DNA from 2 places in the Paenibacillus sp. FSL R5-0407 genome. Region 2 is predicted to be linked to the other one. Evidence: a T-box and tRNA genes for the amino acid it is inferred to sense, from the RefSeq annotation. Region 2 holds a T-box; the other holds one or more tRNA genes.
The links. The T-box of region 2 lies ahead of leuS (leucine--tRNA ligase). A T-box ahead of a tRNA ligase gene usually reads a tRNA of that ligase, here a tRNA-Leu.
Positions count from the first base shown of each region.

Region 1: it encodes a tRNA-Leu, which carries the amino acid that the T-box ahead of leuS (leucine--tRNA ligase) is inferred to sense. The anticodon was not compared.

Region 1 covers NZ_JBBPAX010000002.1:184,077-193,256, forward strand. The annotation lists gene NYE70_RS20245 (FecCD family ABC transporter permease) at 1-758, opposite strand, end outside; gene NYE70_RS20250 (FecCD family ABC transporter permease) at 751-1,758, opposite strand; gene NYE70_RS20255 (ABC transporter substrate-binding protein) at 1,781-2,782, opposite strand; gene NYE70_RS20260 (AraC family transcriptional regulator) at 2,892-4,559, opposite strand; tRNA gene NYE70_RS20265 (tRNA-Leu) at 4,731-4,813, opposite strand; tRNA gene NYE70_RS20270 (tRNA-Glu) at 4,818-4,892, opposite strand; gene NYE70_RS20275 (S-layer homology domain-containing protein) at 5,045-9,180, opposite strand, start outside.
Region 2 covers NZ_JBBPAX010000001.1:1,924,394-1,933,573, reverse strand. The annotation lists gene NYE70_RS09360 (hypothetical protein) at 186-1,178, shown strand; gene NYE70_RS09355 (helix-turn-helix domain-containing protein) at 1,191-1,454, shown strand; T-box leader at 1,537-1,753, shown strand; gene leuS (leucine--tRNA ligase) at 1,833-4,274, shown strand; gene comER (late competence protein ComER) at 4,271-5,128, opposite strand; gene NYE70_RS09340 (ComEA family DNA-binding protein) at 5,248-5,841, shown strand; gene NYE70_RS09335 (deoxycytidylate deaminase) at 5,860-6,378, shown strand; gene NYE70_RS09330 (ComEC/Rec2 family competence protein) at 6,519-9,180, shown strand, end outside.

The DNA.
Region 1 (9,180 bases), on a different contig from region 2:
CTGCACAGCAATAACAGGTTCTTCTCCCGCTCCACCGCTACGCCAAGCCCTTTTACGCTATCTTCGGTCATCTGGAACAGATCGAGCACATGGGAACGGAGCCAAATGACCACAGGAATACTCAGCATCCAAGGCAGCGTGGCGACGACAAATTTCCAATTGGCGCCATGAAGACTGCCGGCCAGCCAAACTGCGGCCGTTTCATAGTCCTGCGGATTCATCTTAAGCGAGACGTACATCGTCACGGCGCCAAATCCGGAGCTCATCGCGATTCCGACCAGAATCAAGCGCTGGGGATCCAGCTTGCCGCCCTGTCTTGCAAATAAAAAGATGACCGCCGTGGCAGCAATCCCTCCGGCCAGTCCAAACAGCGGCATCGCCATCACGCCCATCCAGCCGGTCAGGCTCATGGTGCCCTGGATCAGCAGCATAAACAAGACGACCGCCATGCCGGCCCCCGCGTTAATCCCCAGAATCCCGGGATCGGCCAGTCCATTGCGCGTAATCCCTTGAATAACCGTCCCGGCAATACCCAGCGCGAAGCCGATAAGCAGCCCCAATACGATCCGGGGAAGCCGGAAATCGAAGATGACCAGATCATAATCCGCCTGATGATGGATGCGCAGAATCGTTTTTAAAATGTTCATTACGGAAATGTCGAACGTCCCGTTAGTCAAGCTGAAGTAGACCGCAACGAATACGACCAGGATTCCGCATGCCAGCACCGTGACGAACCTGCCGTTCGAAGATTTAGGCACGCTGTTCCCCTCCCTTCGTCCTGATGAGATAAAGGAAGAGCGGCACGCCGAACAAGGCGGTCACGACACCCACCGGAGTTTCGAACGGGTAGTTCAGGAACCGGGCGATAATATCGCTGGCCGTCAGGAACAGACCTCCCAGTACCCCGGATACGGGGATGACCCACCTGTAATCAGAACCGGACACAAATCTCGCGATATGGGGGATGATCAACCCGACAAACGCAACCTTGCCGGCCAGCGCCACGGACACCCCGGTCAAAATGACGACCGCCAGCATGGCGAGTCCTTTCACCAGCCATATCCGCATACCCAGCCCCGCTGCCGTCTCTTCGCCCAGGGATAACGCCGAGACTGATTTTGTCAAGGTCAGGCTTAGCAGCAAGCCTGCGATCGCAAATGGAATGCTAAGCTTGATCAATTCCGGGTCCAATTGATGCAGCCGGGCATTATACCAAAAGCTGACTTTTTGCGATAGCTGAAAATACGCAGCAACCGCGCTCGCGGTCCCGCTCAGAAAACTTCCGATCACCGTACCCAAAATCGCCAGCCGCACGGGGCTCATTCCCTGGGGAATCGCCCATGCCAGACCGAATACGATTGCCGCACCTGCCGCAGACCCGAGCAGCGAGCTTAAAATGTAGAGATCCGGATGAGCATTCGGCATAAGGACCATGAACAAGGTCACGGCAAACACCGAACCGTCCGATACGCCCATAATAGAAGGAGAGGCAAGATAGTTCCTTGTAATCCCCTGCATAAGCGCCCCTGAAATCGCGAGAAAGGCACCGATGAGCATAGCGCCTACGGCTCTCGGCAGTCTGGAGGTCATCACAATTTGGTGATCAAGACTGTTTTGGTCAAATGAAAATACCGCATTCCAGACGGTATCGAAGGTCATATTTTTCGCGCCGTAACGGATGGATACCATGATCAATAAAAGAGCGACTGCCGGAGCCATCGCTAGGATGAACGCCGGCAGTATTTTTTTGTGTCTCATTTTCAACACGCCTTATTCTAAGCTATTTTGTCAACTGACTAACCGCTGCTTTCAGAAATTCGATCTTACTGAAAGCCGTGCCCCCTTGAGCCAAAGGATCAACCACATTGACAAACAGTTTTCCGTTTTTGACGGCGGATATGTTTTTGATGATCGGGTCATTCTGGAACTCTTCGAGCGCATTAGGCGTGTCTTTGTTTTCGTCCGGGGAGAATTGCAAGAACAGGTAGTCCGGATTCATTTCCGCAAACTTCTCTTTGGATACCAGTTCCTGGGCTTTTGCTGCCTTAACTTCCGCCGGCACAGTAAAGCCGAGTTCCTCGTACAGGACAGGATTAAAGAACACTTTTTCCGGATAAATGTACAATTCACCTGCACGGATACGTAGCGCGATTACTTTTCCACCTTTTACGGTATCGCTAAGCTGTGACTTGGCTGTCTCCAAATCCGCCTTGTATTTCTCGATCGTCTGTTTGGCCTGCTCCTGCTTTCCACTCAATTCTCCAAGCAATTGCAGGTTGCTTTCCCAATCCGTAGAGACATGGGAGTAAGGAATGGTTAGGGCAATTTTACTCAGCTGTTCCATCACTTCCGGCTTGAACTTGGTGCTCCCCAGGATTACGTCTGGCTTCAGAGCTAAAATCGTCTCGAAATTCGGCTCGGTCTTTTCGCCGACGGATTCGGCATCCGTTGTAATCGATTGGAACAGCTCCGGAAACTCGCCGGAGAACGTGATGGCTCCAACCGGTTTTACGTCAAGCACGATCGAGTCTTCCATCGCTTCGACGGCCCCGGTAATGACAATTCGTTCTGTCTTCGCCGGCAGCGTATATTCTTTGTCCAGGTATTTCACGGTTCTGGTTTCTTGCTGTGCCTCGGAATTCTCCGACGCTTCCACTTTCGTCTCAGTATTTGCAGCTGCGTTACCGGAAGGTGTCCCGGATGTCTCTTTCTTCTCTCCGCAAGCCGTTAATGCTAGCATAAATACTAATAACAACCCCACGATCCACTTCGTCTGTTTCATTTATACCTGCTACTCCCTTCCTATCGCCAATAAATTGATAATGATAATTATTATCATTTATATCGTAAAGAGAATCAGCATTTTTCTCCATGGAATATTACCGGAACTTTCATGGATTATTTACGGAAATGATATCCTCGACCTCCTCCAACATTTGCAATATAGCGACAGGAGAATATTCCCGCCAAGGATAAGACGAGAGTACATGCACCCTTCCGGCCCGAACCGCAGGGAGGCCTATCCATTCGGGAGAGGACTGCAGCGTCTTCCAGTATTCCAGAGTTTCCGTGTCTTGACGGATCAGCAGCCATAAATGGTCCGCATCACAATCGACCAGATGGGAAGTTGTAAAGGGATTCGTATGAGCGTTGTTATCCATTAAAGATGAAGGCATAAAACCTAAAATCCCGAACAACACCTCGTTGATCCCCGGTCCTTGATTCAGGCATAACTCGTTTCTATGAAAACGGAGCGGCAACATTCGAGAGTTCAAGCTCATATCCTGCTCATTCCGGAGCTTCCGGCAAACGTCCGCCCGTTTCCGGTTGTATCCTTCGAGCCATCGATCGGCTTCCTCCATTCTCCCAAGCAGCTCTGCTAATTCACGAAGCTGGGCTTCCCAGCCAATGACATCTTCCTTCATTTCATATATAGGTGCTATCTCTTTTAGACGTTCTTTCTCCCGTGGCTCGACACCAGTGGCGCACAGGATCAAATCGGTTTGCGAAGCGCCGAGTTTTTGCAAGTTTTCTTCCTTGTTGTGGTTCTGCCGATAGGCACTGAGGTGAACAGGAACGATCGGCGCGAGAGACTGATGATAATAACGGGACCATTTAGGATGAAGCGGCGCGGCATAAGGGGTGACCTCAAGCGGGATCAGATAACCGAGAATCGATGAGGAGCCGTACACGGCAAGTTTATTTTTGTGCGTCTTCATATAGGCTGACGGCGATAGACCGAACTCTTTTTTAAACTTCCGGCTAAAATAAAATTCGTCCCTGTATCCCACCTGATGGGCGACCTCCCGAAGCAAACGGTCCGTGCCCAGCATAAGCTGCTTCGCCTTATTCATGCGGATTTGAGTCAAGAATTCCATGACGCCGGAACCGTATGTCTTCTTGAACACCTCGGCAAAATATTTCGGGCTCAGCTCGGCGATCCCGGCAAGCTGTTCCGTAGTTAAATCTTCGCCGTAATGCTCTTCCATATAAATTCTGGTCTTCTCCAGAATCCGGGTTTTATCCTGATTGTTGAAGCTTTGCCCGCTCGTCTCCAGAATTTCATACAACATTTCCTGAAAATCGACCTGGGCTCTCCACTGCTTTAAAAGTTTGTGGTGACGGGAGTTTTGATAAATCGAAAAGGCCCAGTGGTGTACCCGGTCTTCCGCCGAAGCCAAGCCTATCATCCCCTCCGGAAATATTCCTGCCGGCACCCCTTCGCATAATGCATGGTCGGATGAGTCTCCCGTCTGGAACACGCTGAATTGAAACACCGCGATGCTGACATTTGCTCCGGAAACGGCACGGATTCCGAAAGTGCTGTTAGGAGGACAAAAGCAGGCGGTTCCTTTGGCCATTCGGGTAACCTGCTCGTTCCTTTCCATACTGGCCTCTCCTTCAAGCAGGATGATCAGTACCATATTCCAGGTCAGGCATGGATCTAAAGGCAGTTCTTGTCCACCATAGATTCCCATCTCCCATAACCGGATGGTCCAAGCATTTCCGCCGGAGGATTGCCGAGCTCCAGGGCGGTGCGTATTATAATTGGTCAGCAAATTAATTCCACCTTATTGATAATGGTTATCATTATCATATAGATACCATAACGAGGTTCCCCTGTCCAGAAAATATGTCCGGGAAATATCCGCCATTCTTATGCCGGTTCTATGTATGCTGAATGCAACAAAAAAGCCCCTGCATTAATGCAGGAGCTTTCCAGTTCTGTATGCGGTCGAGAGGACTCGAACCTCCACGGGTATACACCCACTACCCCCTCAAGATAGCGTGTCTGCCATTCCACCACGACCGCAAATTGGTGACCCGTAGGGGATTCGAACCCCTGTTACCTCCGTGAAAGGGAGGTGTCTTAACCCCTTGACCAACGGGCCTTATTTAATTTCGCTCTGAAGCAGCGACAAGATTGAGTATACCAAATACCAATATACCTTGCAACACTTTTTTTGTATTTTTTTTCGAATGTAATAATAAGCATTCCGCCTCTCCATATTGAGTGACGGAATGCTTATTAAATTTAAACAGGTTATTTAATATACCGGGCAATAATAGCCGCTACTTCCCCCCGGCTAATATTCGCTTTCGGCTTCATCGTGCCGTCAGGATAGCCGGAAATTACTCCGGCTGCGGTTAAAGCTTGTACAGCCTGTGATGCCCAGGCCGATACCTGTGCCTTATCCTTGAAATCAGATCCCGTCTTGTCATTTGGCACCATTAGGTCTGATTTGATCGCTTTGTACAAAATCACCATCGCTTCTTCTCTCGTAATCTGTTGACTTGGCTTGAAGGTTCCATCCGGGAATCCGCTGATGAGTCCGGCCTGCTGCAGCCCGTTTACATACTCGGCATACCAAGCGCCTGCTTGAACATCCTTATAAGCGGTCTTGCCCGAAGATCCGTCTAATCCGAGCATCCGGCAAATGATGGCCGCAAACTCCGCCCTGCTTACCAGGCGGTCCGGTTTGAACGTGCCGTCCTCGTAACCGGTCATGAGACCTTGCTCCGCCAGACGTTGAATCGAAGCAGAAGCCCAGTGTCCGGCCACATCCGCGAACACAGGCGAAGGAGTTGCCGGGCCCCCATTTCCGCCGTTAGTGTTGCTGCCGGAACCGGCGCCACCATTGTTTACACCGCTACCTCCATTACTGCTACCATTACTGTTGTTGCTGTTGTTGCTATTTTTTCCGTTATTGCTGTTATTGCCATTGTTTCCATTGTTTCCATTGTTTCCATTGTTTTCGTTGTTCCCGTTGTTGCCGCCTCCGTCTCCGCCCCCGCCCGGAGCTCCGCCGCCATCTCCATTACCGGATACCTGAATCAACACCGGCTCCGTGTAAATATCGTAAACCTTCTCGGCATCCAGCGAGGCTGTGTACCGCAGCAAAGCATACGTCCGGCCCGGCTTGTTCGCCGTAATCCGGCTGCGATCATCTTCATCCTGCTTGACGACTCCGCTGTTATCCAGAAGCACGATCTCGGGGCTGACCGTTTTTTGGTTGCGGCTGTAACTCTCTACGATAGCCGATAACTGAATACTCTCTCCCTGTTTAAGCGTTACCTCGGTTTGCTGAGGCGTCAGCAAAATGTCCCAGTCCTTCGCCCAAAACGCGTAATCCGTCGTGATGCCGAACACACCCAACATAAATATCGATTTAAATTCGGCATTGTTGTTGTAAGTCCATGGCGAAACGATCAGACCGCGATGATGAGCCGCCTCCATGAACTTCGGCCCGAGGCCGCCATAGCTGGTGTTCAACGTGCTGTCATACTGCTGCATCACTTTAAACGTCTCCCGAAGCGCGCCGTTCACCCGGTTCTCGTTCGCGTATCCGCCGGTCAACAGTCCAAGCGGCATGTCAGGCAACTGCTCGGCAAGCCGGGTCAATTGGTTCGTATCGAACGACATGACATTGATCAGATCCTCGGCATCTTTTTCTTTCACCAATTTCACAAAAGCATCCACTGCCGCCGGCGTACCGGTTTTGATTTCGGCGTAAACCATGGCGCCCCGTTCCCTGGCCAGATCGATCTGTTCCTCCAGCGTCGCTATTCTTGCATCTGGATAATTGGTGCCCGGTACCTGCTTCACTTTTAGCTTCCGCAGCTCTTCCAAAGTCATGTTTTCCACCAAACCCGTTCCATGGGTCGTCGTATCTACTACGCTATCGTGAATAATGACCAGGTGTCCGTCCTTGGACAGGTAAATATCATTTTCAATGTAATCCGCGCCGACATCCAGGGCAAGCTCATTGCTGATGATCGTGTTCTCGGGAGCAACCGAAGGCATTCCCCGGTGTCCGATAATATATGGCTTGCGAATGAGCGTAGTCTCATGGGAATACACCTGAAGCGCCCGTCTGATCTCCGCCGGTGACTTCGCTACAATCCCATTGACTCCTGCCGTTATCAGGCGGTGCAGGTTTACATATTCCTCCTGAGTTCCTGTCCCCTTCCCTTCTTTGGCCCAAACCATCATGGTCCGCTGCTGAAGATATGCGACATTGTCCTTAGTTGCCGCGGCCTGAGACAGAATCACAATCTTTGCTTTGCTAAGGGTGGCCTGTTTCCGCAAATCCATCAGCTCTTTCTCGTTAGCCGCCTTCACCCCGCTAAAATCGACGATCCCGCGGATCATCAAGTACGCTTCCCTGGCCTTTTTCACTAGATCGGGGTTATCGGATACGATAAAGGCATCCTCTAAATCTATGTCTTTTAAATAATCCGTCAAGGCGGTTACGGTTTGTTCGTCCTTGACGTAAAAAGCCGGAATCATTACCGTTCCAATCTTCTCAATGGCTTCCTGCAGGCTCATTATGACTTTGCTGCTGCCTGGAGTCGTCACATTGAGGTCTTTGTTCACATGAATAAAGAGAGTCGCAGGCATTTGATTGCCGTGTAACCCGTTCAGCTGCTCCACACTTTCCAGTTCTGTGATGATGGATGGAGCGAGCGCAATCCTGGTGTCGGTCTCGGCTACGGAAACGAAACGTTCTTCGGGCAGCGGAGGCAACTCTTCCAACTGCAGCGTGACCCGGAGATTATCAACCTTCATGACGCTGCCGTTCGCCTGCAATCCGATACCGCCTTTCAGATAAGCCCCGGCATTCGCCGTATTGATCAGCACTTTATCGTTGATCGATTGCATGACTCTGTCGCCATAGGCCATAACGGAGTAATGATACATATTGTCCGGGCTAATCTTTTCGGAAAAAGCGGCTTTATTCATGACATTCCATTCATTGGTCGGCGTCCTTTCCGCAAATTCCACTCCGTTGACCGCCGTTGCATTTTGCCGGACGGCCATCTGATAGTAAGGGTACCCGCCGCCTTGCGGATTCTGAATCCGGTACATGATGGAGTGCCATCTAGCCGGATCATTGGCTGCGAGATGCGTCACATCCGCCTCGATTTTGTAATCTCCAAACAGCGATAAGTAATCCGGAAGCAGCACTCTGGAAGGATTGTCCGGGGAGGCGCTTGCCCGGATCTCGAAAGCGCCGGCTTTTACGGCCGCATTGGCTTTCGTGGTCCCTTCGACTCTCGACCATCCGGACGGCAGCTCGCCTTCCGTTTCCTGATCAAAGTTATTTTCATAGAGTACGTACTCGGCATCTCCTTCGTCTTTCACTACAATCATCAGCTTCACTGCGGCCTCATCCTTCTTGCCGACAATAGAATAGATTCCTTTCTGACGAGGAACCAGCTTTCCGTCACGGATCTCCACATTACTCTCGTATGAAGTCCATTCTAACTCAGCGCCGGTTATGGATTTCTCCGTAAAATCGTTGAATTTGGCCTCAAACTCCAACTCCGCCAGATCAAGCTCTTTGCCCGTTTCGGCCAGCGTATAACCGGTTTCATGGGCAAGGGAGGTTACGGCTGCTCCTTTCGAGCTTGGCGTAACCGTTACTGAACCGGACCAATCCGCATTAGCGTAAACTGCCGTTAGCGTCACCGTTCCTTCTTTTACCGGATACAGCATGCCATCGCTTACCTTTACAATGCTTTCGTCCGAGGAATAGAACCGGAGCTTCCCGGCCTCCAGCGGTTCTGTCAAACCATCGGAATAGTAGACGCTGCCTGTTACCGTTAAAGGCCCTGTCAATGCTTCAATGGAAGCAGGCACTTGTAGACGCAGCTCATCCGCCGTAATGCGGGTAACCTTCAGGTTGTCAAAGGAAACCGTGCTTTGGTCGGCCTGGAACCCCACTTTCCCTCGGGCCAACAGGTCCGTAGCAAAGCTCTTGTCGACCAGAAGCTTGTAATCCTCATCCTCTTTGGCTTTGATATATTCCTTCACGTTATTGTCAAAGACTCGTACCTTAAAGCTATAGTCCTTGCCTACCTCCAATGCTTCCGAAGGGCCGCTGGCGATGACCGACCAGCTGTTATCCGGCTTCCGGTAAGCAACCTCATACGTACCGTTCTGCCGGACAGCCATTTGATTATATGGAGCCTTCCCATCCGACGCTCCCCGGAACATAAGGGCAGCCCAACGCGCGGAATTCAGTACGCTATCAAAACGGACGTCGGCCTCGATCGTGTAATTGTCCCATTGAACGGGAGCGCTGATGCGCCCCTGCTGACTGGACGCCGTTCCGGCAAACGTCATTCTGCCGTTTCCATACGTATCCTGAACGACAGAAAACGGTGTGCTGCCTC
Region 2 (9,180 bases):
AGCTAGTTGTATGGCGACTGCTCGCATCCATTGACATTTTGGAGGAAATCACGTATATAGTAAGTAATAAGTGATAAGTAGTAAGTAAAAGTTACAAAAAGCATGATGATATATGGTGTAGGTAACGGGCAAATAAGCTTAACCAGGTATGAAACGTCTATTCTTAAGGATCGGGGAGATGGCGGATGGCGGATTTGAAATTGGCTGAGAGCTTTGCGATGGTTGCATTGAATGCTCAGCGAAGTCTTGAGTTGACGATGGCGAAAAAAGTGGCGCTCCGTTGTATGGCGGCGGCGGTAATCTTGGAGCTTAATCTGGAAGGCGGGCTGCAAAATCAAGTGGCTCAAATGCGTTTGAAGCAGGATACAACAGGCGGATCGCCGGAAGGAACCTATCGGAGAACGGTATTGGTGCCACTCGCAGGCGGTAAGCGAGATTTGGACCAGGAGCTGCCTTGGTGGCTGCATAGAGTGTCCCGCTTGTCCGCCGGCAAGCTGGTCCGATTTGAACGAAGCATGGCTGCTTCGCTCGAGGAACGGGGACTGCTGGAGCAGATCCCGCATCTGCTCGGCTGTGATTTATATTTTCATTCAGCCGGTGTTTCTATCAAGGAATACCGCAGCCATGTCGAGGAATACGCAAGGATCACGGAGTTTTTACGTGCGGATGTCCTGGAGGATGGAACCATGACGGATCAGTCGGTCTGTATGCTATGGTTGCTGCGGGAGAGCGGCTGTATGCATGATTTGTTTTCGCGAAATGAACTGGATCAGGTCACTCGTAGAATGGTCAGCCTGATGCAAAGCCGGCCTCTGGCCAAGACTTTGTATCCTCTCCGGATCCGCCGCGGCTTCGAAATCGCCGTTAAGCAGCTCCTGCAATTCAAGAAGCGGGCCGTATCGACACAGGCAGGCAGCGGAGTAAACTTCCTGTTCCCGATTCTCGAGCGCTCGCAGGCGATATTCATTGATACAGAGGCGATGCTCCCCGGTCCTGAAGCAAGGCTGAGGGATGTGCTGACACGGCTTGAGTCCAAAGGACACCGGGTCAAAGTATTGAGCAAAGGCCAGGTTCCGAACCTCAAAATTGATAATCTGGTCTACGAAGCGATTCCGCACGCAGTTTACGGAAGAGTGCCCATCCATGGGGTACGCCTGCTTCCGAAACACCTGGCATAAAGGAGCACGCTCATGTCCAGACAACGTTCAATGGAAGCGATTCTGGCTTCCGAATACGTATCGATCGGCGAACTGACGCGGCTGACCGGAGCAAGGTACAGTACGCTGAAATTTTACACGGAAGAAGGCATGCTGCCGTTTGAGCAGGCGGAGGAAAACCTGACGCGAAGATATCCCAGAGAGAGTACGGTAGAGCTTATTCTCCGGATCAAGCAGATGAAGGCGGACGGTTTATCGATTCCGCAAATCAAGGACGCGCTAAAAGTGAAGCGTTAATTGATTCGCTGCGGCATTTCTTGACTCCCCATTGACTCAGCCGGTTCATTTTTATATAATGATTGGTGATTCAATTGGATATTTGTAAACTTTGAAGAGGATTATTAGTTTGAATTTCACCATCCAGAGAGCCGGTGCTTTGGTGCAAGCCGGTTGGAGAGATCAAATGAACTCGCCTCGGAGTTACGATGCAAAACATCGTCGTTGTACCCGCGTTAAGGGTGTAAAGGGAGCGGAGGACAAAGCATGTTCGACGCTAACTAGGGTGGTACCACGGGAAACTTCCTCTCGTCCCTAGCGATGATACGCTATGGATCGGGAGGTTTTTTTATATTCAGGTGAAATGAATGAACAAGATTTCTAGGGAGGACTCAAACCATGGCTGACAAAAACGTGCATCATGACGTTTACCAAGCCCAGAGCATTGAGCCGAAATGGCAGGCATTCTGGGACAAAAATCAAACCTTCAAAACCCGGGAGGATGCGGGCAAACCGAAGTTTTACGCGCTCGATATGTTTCCTTACCCTTCGGGTGCAGGCCTTCATGTAGGTCATCCTGAAGGTTATACGGCAACGGATATCGTATCCCGCTTTAAACGGATGCGCGGCTTCAATGTACTCCATCCGATGGGCTGGGACGCTTTCGGTTTGCCGGCGGAGCAGCATGCTCTGGATACAGGCGAGCACCCGCGCGACATTACGGTCAAGAACATTAACAATTTCCGGCGCCAAATCAAATCGCTCGGCTTCTCGTATGACTGGGACCGGGAGATCAGCACGACGGATCCGGATTACTATAAATGGACCCAATGGATCTTTATCCAGCTCTATAAAAAAGGCCTCGCTTATGTTGCGGAAGTACCGGTGAACTGGTGCCCTGCGCTCGGTACGGTGCTGGCGAACGAAGAAGTTATCGACGGCAAGAGCGAACGCGGCGGCCATCCGGTAATTCGCAAGCCGATGCGCCAATGGGTGCTGAAAATTACGGAATACGCAGAGCGCTTGCTGGAAGATCTCGAGGAGCTCGACTGGTCCGAAAGCATCAAGGATATGCAGCGCAACTGGATTGGCAAGTCCGAAGGGGCGGAGGTTGTATTCGCCATTGAAGGCCATGAAGAATCGCTGACCGTATTTACGACCCGTCCGGATACGCTGTTCGGTGCCAGCTATGCGGTGCTCGCTCCTGAGCATGAGCTTGTGGCTCAGATTACTACGTCGGCTCAAAGCGATGCCATTAAGGCATATCAAGATCAGGCTGCACGCAAGAGTGATTTGGAACGTACGGATCTGGCCAAAGAAAAGACCGGCGTATTCACGGGTGCCTATGCGGTGAACCCGGTAAATGGCGCGAAACTGCCGATCTGGATTGCGGATTATGTGCTGGCCGGTTACGGTACAGGCGCAATTATGGCCGTACCGGGCCATGATGAGCGTGACTATGAGTTCGCGAAGCAATTCGATCTTCCGATCATTGAAGTGGTTGAAGGCGGCGATCTTGCCAAGGAAGCTTATGCCGGAGACGGACCACACGTCAATTCCGACTTCCTTAACGGACTTCGCAACGAGGAAGCGATCAAGAAAATGATCGCCTGGTTGGAGGAGAGCGGCAAGGGGAAAGGCAAAGTGACCTACCGTCTGCGCGACTGGCTGTTTAGCCGCCAGCGTTATTGGGGCGAGCCGATTCCTATTCTGCATCTGGAAGACGGTACGATGAAGCCGGTGCCTGAAGATCAGCTTCCTTTGCTTCTGCCGGATGTGGACGCGATCAAGCCGTCCGGTACGGGCGAGTCGCCGCTGGCGAACGTGACCGAATGGGTCAACACGACCGATCCGGAAACCGGGCTGCCGGCCCGCCGCGAAACCAACACGATGCCGCAATGGGCGGGAAGCTGCTGGTACTACTTGCGGTATATCGATCCGCATAACGATAAAGAGCTGTGCTCCAAAGAGAAGCAGCAGGAATGGCTGCCGGTTGATCTCTATATCGGCGGTGCAGAGCATGCGGTCCTTCACTTGCTGTACGCCCGCTTCTGGCATAAGGTGCTGTACGACCTGGGCGTAGTTTCGACGAAAGAACCGTTCCACAAGCTGGTCAACCAGGGAATGATTCTCGGAACGAATAACGAGAAGATGAGTAAATCCCGCGGCAATGTCATCAATCCGGATGAAATCGTCAACGAATTCGGGGCGGACACCTTGCGGATGTACGAAATGTTCATGGGACCGCTGGAAGCTACGAAGCCTTGGAATGCGAACGGGGTGGAAGGAACGCATCGTTTCTTGTCCCGGATCTGGCGCTTGTTCGTGGCCGAAGACGGCAGTTTGAGCAGTAAGATCGTGGATGGAGACGGAAGCGAAGAGTTCAAGCGGACATGGCACAAGACCATCAAGAAAGTAACCGAGGATTTTGAAGCACTGCGCTTCAATACCGCGATCAGCCAATTGATGATCTTCATTAACGAAGCTTACAAAGCCGACGCCGTTCCAAAAGCGGCTGCCGAGAACTTCGTTCAAATGTTGTCCCCGCTGGCACCGCACTTGGCGGAAGAGCTGTGGGAGCGGCTTGGCCATCAGGAAACCGTGTCGTATGAGCCTTGGCCTGCTTTTGACGAAGCATGGACGGTGGATGCGGAAGTTGAAATCGTCGTCCAGGTCAACGGCAAAATCGTCGACCGGGCGAAGATTTCCAAGGACCTGGATCAGGCAGCCATGCAAGAGCATAGCTTGAGCCTTCCGAACGTGAAGCAGGCGGTAGAAGGGAAGACGATCCGCAAAGTGATCGCCGTCCCTGGAAAACTGGTGAATATCGTCGTAGGTTAATCAGGTTCCACGGCGTCAGCTCCTGGTACCGGCTGCAAGCCGAAGAGATGATTCAGCTTGCCAAGGTCCTCGTCGTATTTCCGGTGTGTCGTTTCAATCAGACCGGTAAAGACGTGCTCGAGGCCGCTTTGCAGCACGGCAATGCCTTCGGCGGTTACTCCGCCGGGCACGGCTACGCGGCGCTGCAGCTGTTCCGGCGTGAAGCCTCCTTCGGTCAGCAGCTTACCGGTGCCGTGAAGCATTTCGGCCCCGAGCCGAAGCGCTTCGGCTCGACCTATTCCGGTCTGCCGCGAAGCGGCTTCCGCCCACTGCTGCAGAAAAAAGGCGATAAACGCCGGGCCGCAGCTGGCGATATCCGATGCGATGCGAGTCTCCGTCTCCCGGATGGAGACCGGGATGCTGATGGAGGACATAAGCTGCTCCAGCAGGAGGCGGTCCTCCGGCAATATTCGGCTCCCGTAAATGCATAACGAGGCTCCGGAAAGAGCCTTGTGGGTGATGCTGGGAATGATTTTTGCGATTTTGGACGAAAGTCGTTCCTCCAGCATGCCGATTTGCACAGGGCTTGTTATGGACACGACGATTTGCCGCTCATCGAGAACTCCGGAAAGCTCCTCAATGACGGCCGGATAATCAAGCGGTTTAACACAAAGAAATACGATTTGGCTCCCGTTCGCGGCTTCGGCATTGCTGCCTGTAACACGAAGTCCGGGATGCCTGTTGGCCAGCGCGTCCGCCTTTTGTCGGGAGCGATTGCTGGCGCAAATGTAATTCGGGTGCAACGCACCGGAACGCAGGAAAGCTTCAATCAGCAAGCTTCCCATCGATCCTGTTCCGATGAAAGCAACTTTCATCCCGGTTCCCCCTTCCGTGCGTAACCTTGTTTTTGAACAACCTTTTATATATGTATGCATCTTGAATGGATCTTCATGACCTATCCGAATCAGATTCTTTTAAGATAGGGGCGTTCAGGTTGAAAAGAGAGCATATCATTTTATCGGTCGTCTCTGCAGTGGTCGGAGCGGGGTTAATGCTGCTGGCGCTTGGCGGAGCCAAGCCTTCCGGAATTGAGGGCTGGATTCCGGTAAACGAAAGCGTCGCCTCGGCGATGTCCCTAAAGGACGACGGCTCAGCAGCGGCAGGAGGATACGTTGAACCGGCAAAGCAGGCTGGCGGCGAGGACGAAAACACGGTGCAGCTATCCGGGAATGGAAGCGAAGGCGGACAAAAGGCGCAGAATAGCACAGATCAAACGGTACAGGGAATATCCCATGTACCCGAAGCTAACGCGCTACCCGGGGACAGCCCGGTGCCGGGAATAACCGGCGACTCTGCCGGAGCCCCGGCGGCAGCGGTTCAGCAGCAGCACCAAAGCGGACTGATTAGCATCAACACCGCCGGAACGATAGAGCTGCAGGAAATTCCCGGGATCGGGGAGAAGAAGGCACAAGCGATCGTTGACTACCGGAACGCGCACGGCCCGTTTAAGTCGGTGAATGAGCTGACGAAGGTGAAAGGGATCGGCGATAAAATGCTGGAAAAAATGAAGCCTCATATCGGGCTGTAAGTTAGGAGACATGCAGGGATGAAACCGGATCAACGCAAAGATTGGGATACGTATTTCATGGATATCGCCTATATGGTATCCACCCGTTCGAGGTGCAGCCGCCGGCATGTCGGCGCGGTGCTGGTTCAGGGCAAGAAATTGCTCGGGACGGCTTATAACGGCGCCCCTTCGGGAGTGCCCGATTGTTCCGAAGCCGGCTGTATGATCGCGGAAGAGTATGAGCTTGCCGTTGTAAACGGGCAGGAAACGATGATCAAAAAACAGCGCTGCGTCCGCACCATCCATGCGGAGCAAAACCTGCTGCTGTTTACCGACCGCATCGACCGGGAAGGCTCCAGCGTGTACGTCACGGACGAGCCTTGCTGGACTTGCGCCAATATGCTGGCCAACAGCGGGATTACGGAGATCGTGTTCCATCGGCCCTATCCCAAGGATACGGGGAAAGTGACGGCGATGATGGATCAGAAGGGCATTGTATTCCGGCGTCTGGAATCCTATGATCCGCCGCAGGAAACGGTCATGGAAATCGAGAACTGAAGACAGTTTGGCGGTACAACTTTTCAGGATGAAGGAAGAACCTCATCTGCTAAGGCAGATGGGGTTCTTTTTGTATTTCAAGAGTTCTTTATTCTAGAGTTCTTTAAGGCTTCACCAATTAAGGAGTGGAGGGCTGTCCAATGGAACGCAGACCCTTGGTAGTCATAGCATGCTGCTGGATCGCCGGGAGCGGGCTGGCCTGTTTATACAACGGCAAAACCTTCTGGTTGTTATGGGGCGGCATCACATTAATCGCTCCTTTGTTTGCCGTTTTGAGGAAGCTCACTTGGAGCCGGCTGTTGATCCTTTGGATCGCATTTTCGCTGGGGGCCGCTTATTGGGCCTACAATGATGGCAGGAATGTGAGTGGTATCGAACCTAAGCTGCAGCAAATAAACAAAGTTCATCAGCCGGGCGAAATAGCGGGTTGGGATTCGACGAAAACAACGGGTTCTGGCGGGACACTTAATTCTGCTGAACTTGCTGAGCTGGTTGTGAATGTCGAAGGCACTATCATTTCAACGGTAAGTATAGATGGCGACCGTGCGGATTTTACGCTCAAACTGAGCGGATTTTCGTTAGGAGATGAGACTTCTGGCGCAGAGAGATCCAAAGAGGAACGGCGGATTAAATATGACAGCACGGAAAAGGTAGCCGTACAGGTCCGTTTGTCTTCCCAAGAAGTGCTTGCAGTAGCAGCTGCTTGGAAACGCGGGGCGAAGCTGTCTATGTCGGGAACGCTGGAGCGCCCAGGAACCGCAAGAAATTTCGGAGGCTTTGACTATCGGAATTATTTACGGAACCTGCGGATTCACTGGATTCTAAAAACAAAGGGAGCTTCCGGCATCACAATTGAACCACAAGCAGGCATTACTTACGCGACCCTGCTGGGTAAGGTCGACAGCTTGAGAGAGGGACTGGGGAACCGGGTCGGGACGCTTTTTCCGGGGTGGCAGGCAGGATATATGAAGGGATTGATTATCGGGCTGGCGGATGAATTGGAGCCGGAGAAATATGCCCAGTTCACCAATCTGGGACTGACTCATATTTTGGCGATTTCGGGAAGCCATGTTGCGATTAATGTAGGCCTGTTGTTCGGCCTGCTCCGCTTGTGCCGGGTGACGCGGGAGACCTCACTGTTGGTCGTCCTTGGTTTTGTCCCCGTCTATGTACTGCTGACGGGCTTCTCGCCTTCGGTCATCCGCTCGGGACTTATGACGATGCTAGGTCTTTATCTCCTGCGGAAGGGGCTCCTGAAGGACGGACTTAACGTCCTGTCGGCTGCCGCCCTGCTTATGCTGCTGTGGGAGCCTTATTACTTGCTTAATGTCAGCTTTCAGCTCTCATTTGCCGTTACGGCGGGCTTGATCCTGTTCGTGCCGTTGTTATCGCCTTATTTTCGCTGGCTCCCTCAGCGGATGCGGGGAGCGACAGCCATTACGGTGGCCGCCCAGCTCGTTTCGTTTCCCGTGACGATCTACTACTTTAATCAGTTTTCCCTGCTGTCGCTGGCGGCAAATATGGTGATTGTCCCTCTCGTCAGCCTGGTTGCGCTTCCGCTGGGGACTGCCGCACTGCTTCTCAGCGGAATCTGGATTCCGTTGGGGCAAGTTATCGCCTACCCGGTCCGCCTTATCAATTCCCTGAGCTTTCTTGGCACGGAGTGGCTGAATGACCGCAGCGGATTTATGACGTTTTGGAAGTCGCCTTCCCTCATTTGGATCGGGGCCTTTTACATACTTATATATGTTCTGTTGCGCCGGGGAGCGCGATCCTATCCTCAGCTTCCGAATGACTCAGCCTCCCATCCCTCCTTCAGGGGAACTTCCTTAGCCTCTTTCGAGGATACGGTTCCTCTGCCTCCGCATCAGGGCGGAAAGATAGGAGCGTTCTTACCTGCGTCTTCTCATGCGAAAAGGCCCTGGAAGGAAATAGGGGTATCCGCTGCTCTGCTGGCGGGGGTGGCGGTGTTGCTTATTCTCGGGTATCGACCGGAATATGCAAATGGCACCGGCCACGTTCAGTTCATCGACGTCGGTCAAGGCGACTGCGCCCTGATCACGACGCCAGGCGGAGCCCATATCTTGGTCGATGGAGGAGGAACCGTATCGTTTCGTAAACCGGGAGATGCCTGGCGTGATCGCAGGGAGCCTTTTGAAGTAGGGGCCAAAACAGTCGTTCCGCTGCTCAAAAAACGGGGCATCCACCGCCTGGATGCTATCGTGCTGACCCATGGCGATCAGGACCATATCGGCGGCCTGCAAGCGGTCGTGGAACAGTTCCCGGTGGAAGCGCTCATTTTTAACGGGAGTCTTGCAGAGTCCGCTACCATGAAGAAGCTGATGGAGGCGGCGGACGACAGAAACATTCCGGTTTATGCGGCATATGATGGCATGAAACTTCGGCCGGATACAATGACAACGATCGAGTTCTTGTCACCTTTGAATGAACCGGTATTAACCGGTATCCCGTATGTGAAGAATCAGAATCATCGGTCCCTTGTTTTTCTGCTTCAAATGGAAGGGGCCTCCTTTATGTTTACAGGAGATATGGATGTTTCGGCGGAACTCAACGTTCTGGACAATAAGGTCTCGGGAAGCAAAGGACGGTCGGCTCCCCATGCCGATGTTTTAAAAGTGGCGCATCACGGAAGCAAGACCTCAACGTCCGCGGAGTGGCTTGACTGGCTGAGGCCGAAGGTATCCGTCATTTCCGTAGGCCAGTATAATAGCTACGGGCATCCCAACCCGGGGGTGCTGGAGCGTCTTACGGAATCGGGAAGCGCCATATACCGGACGGATC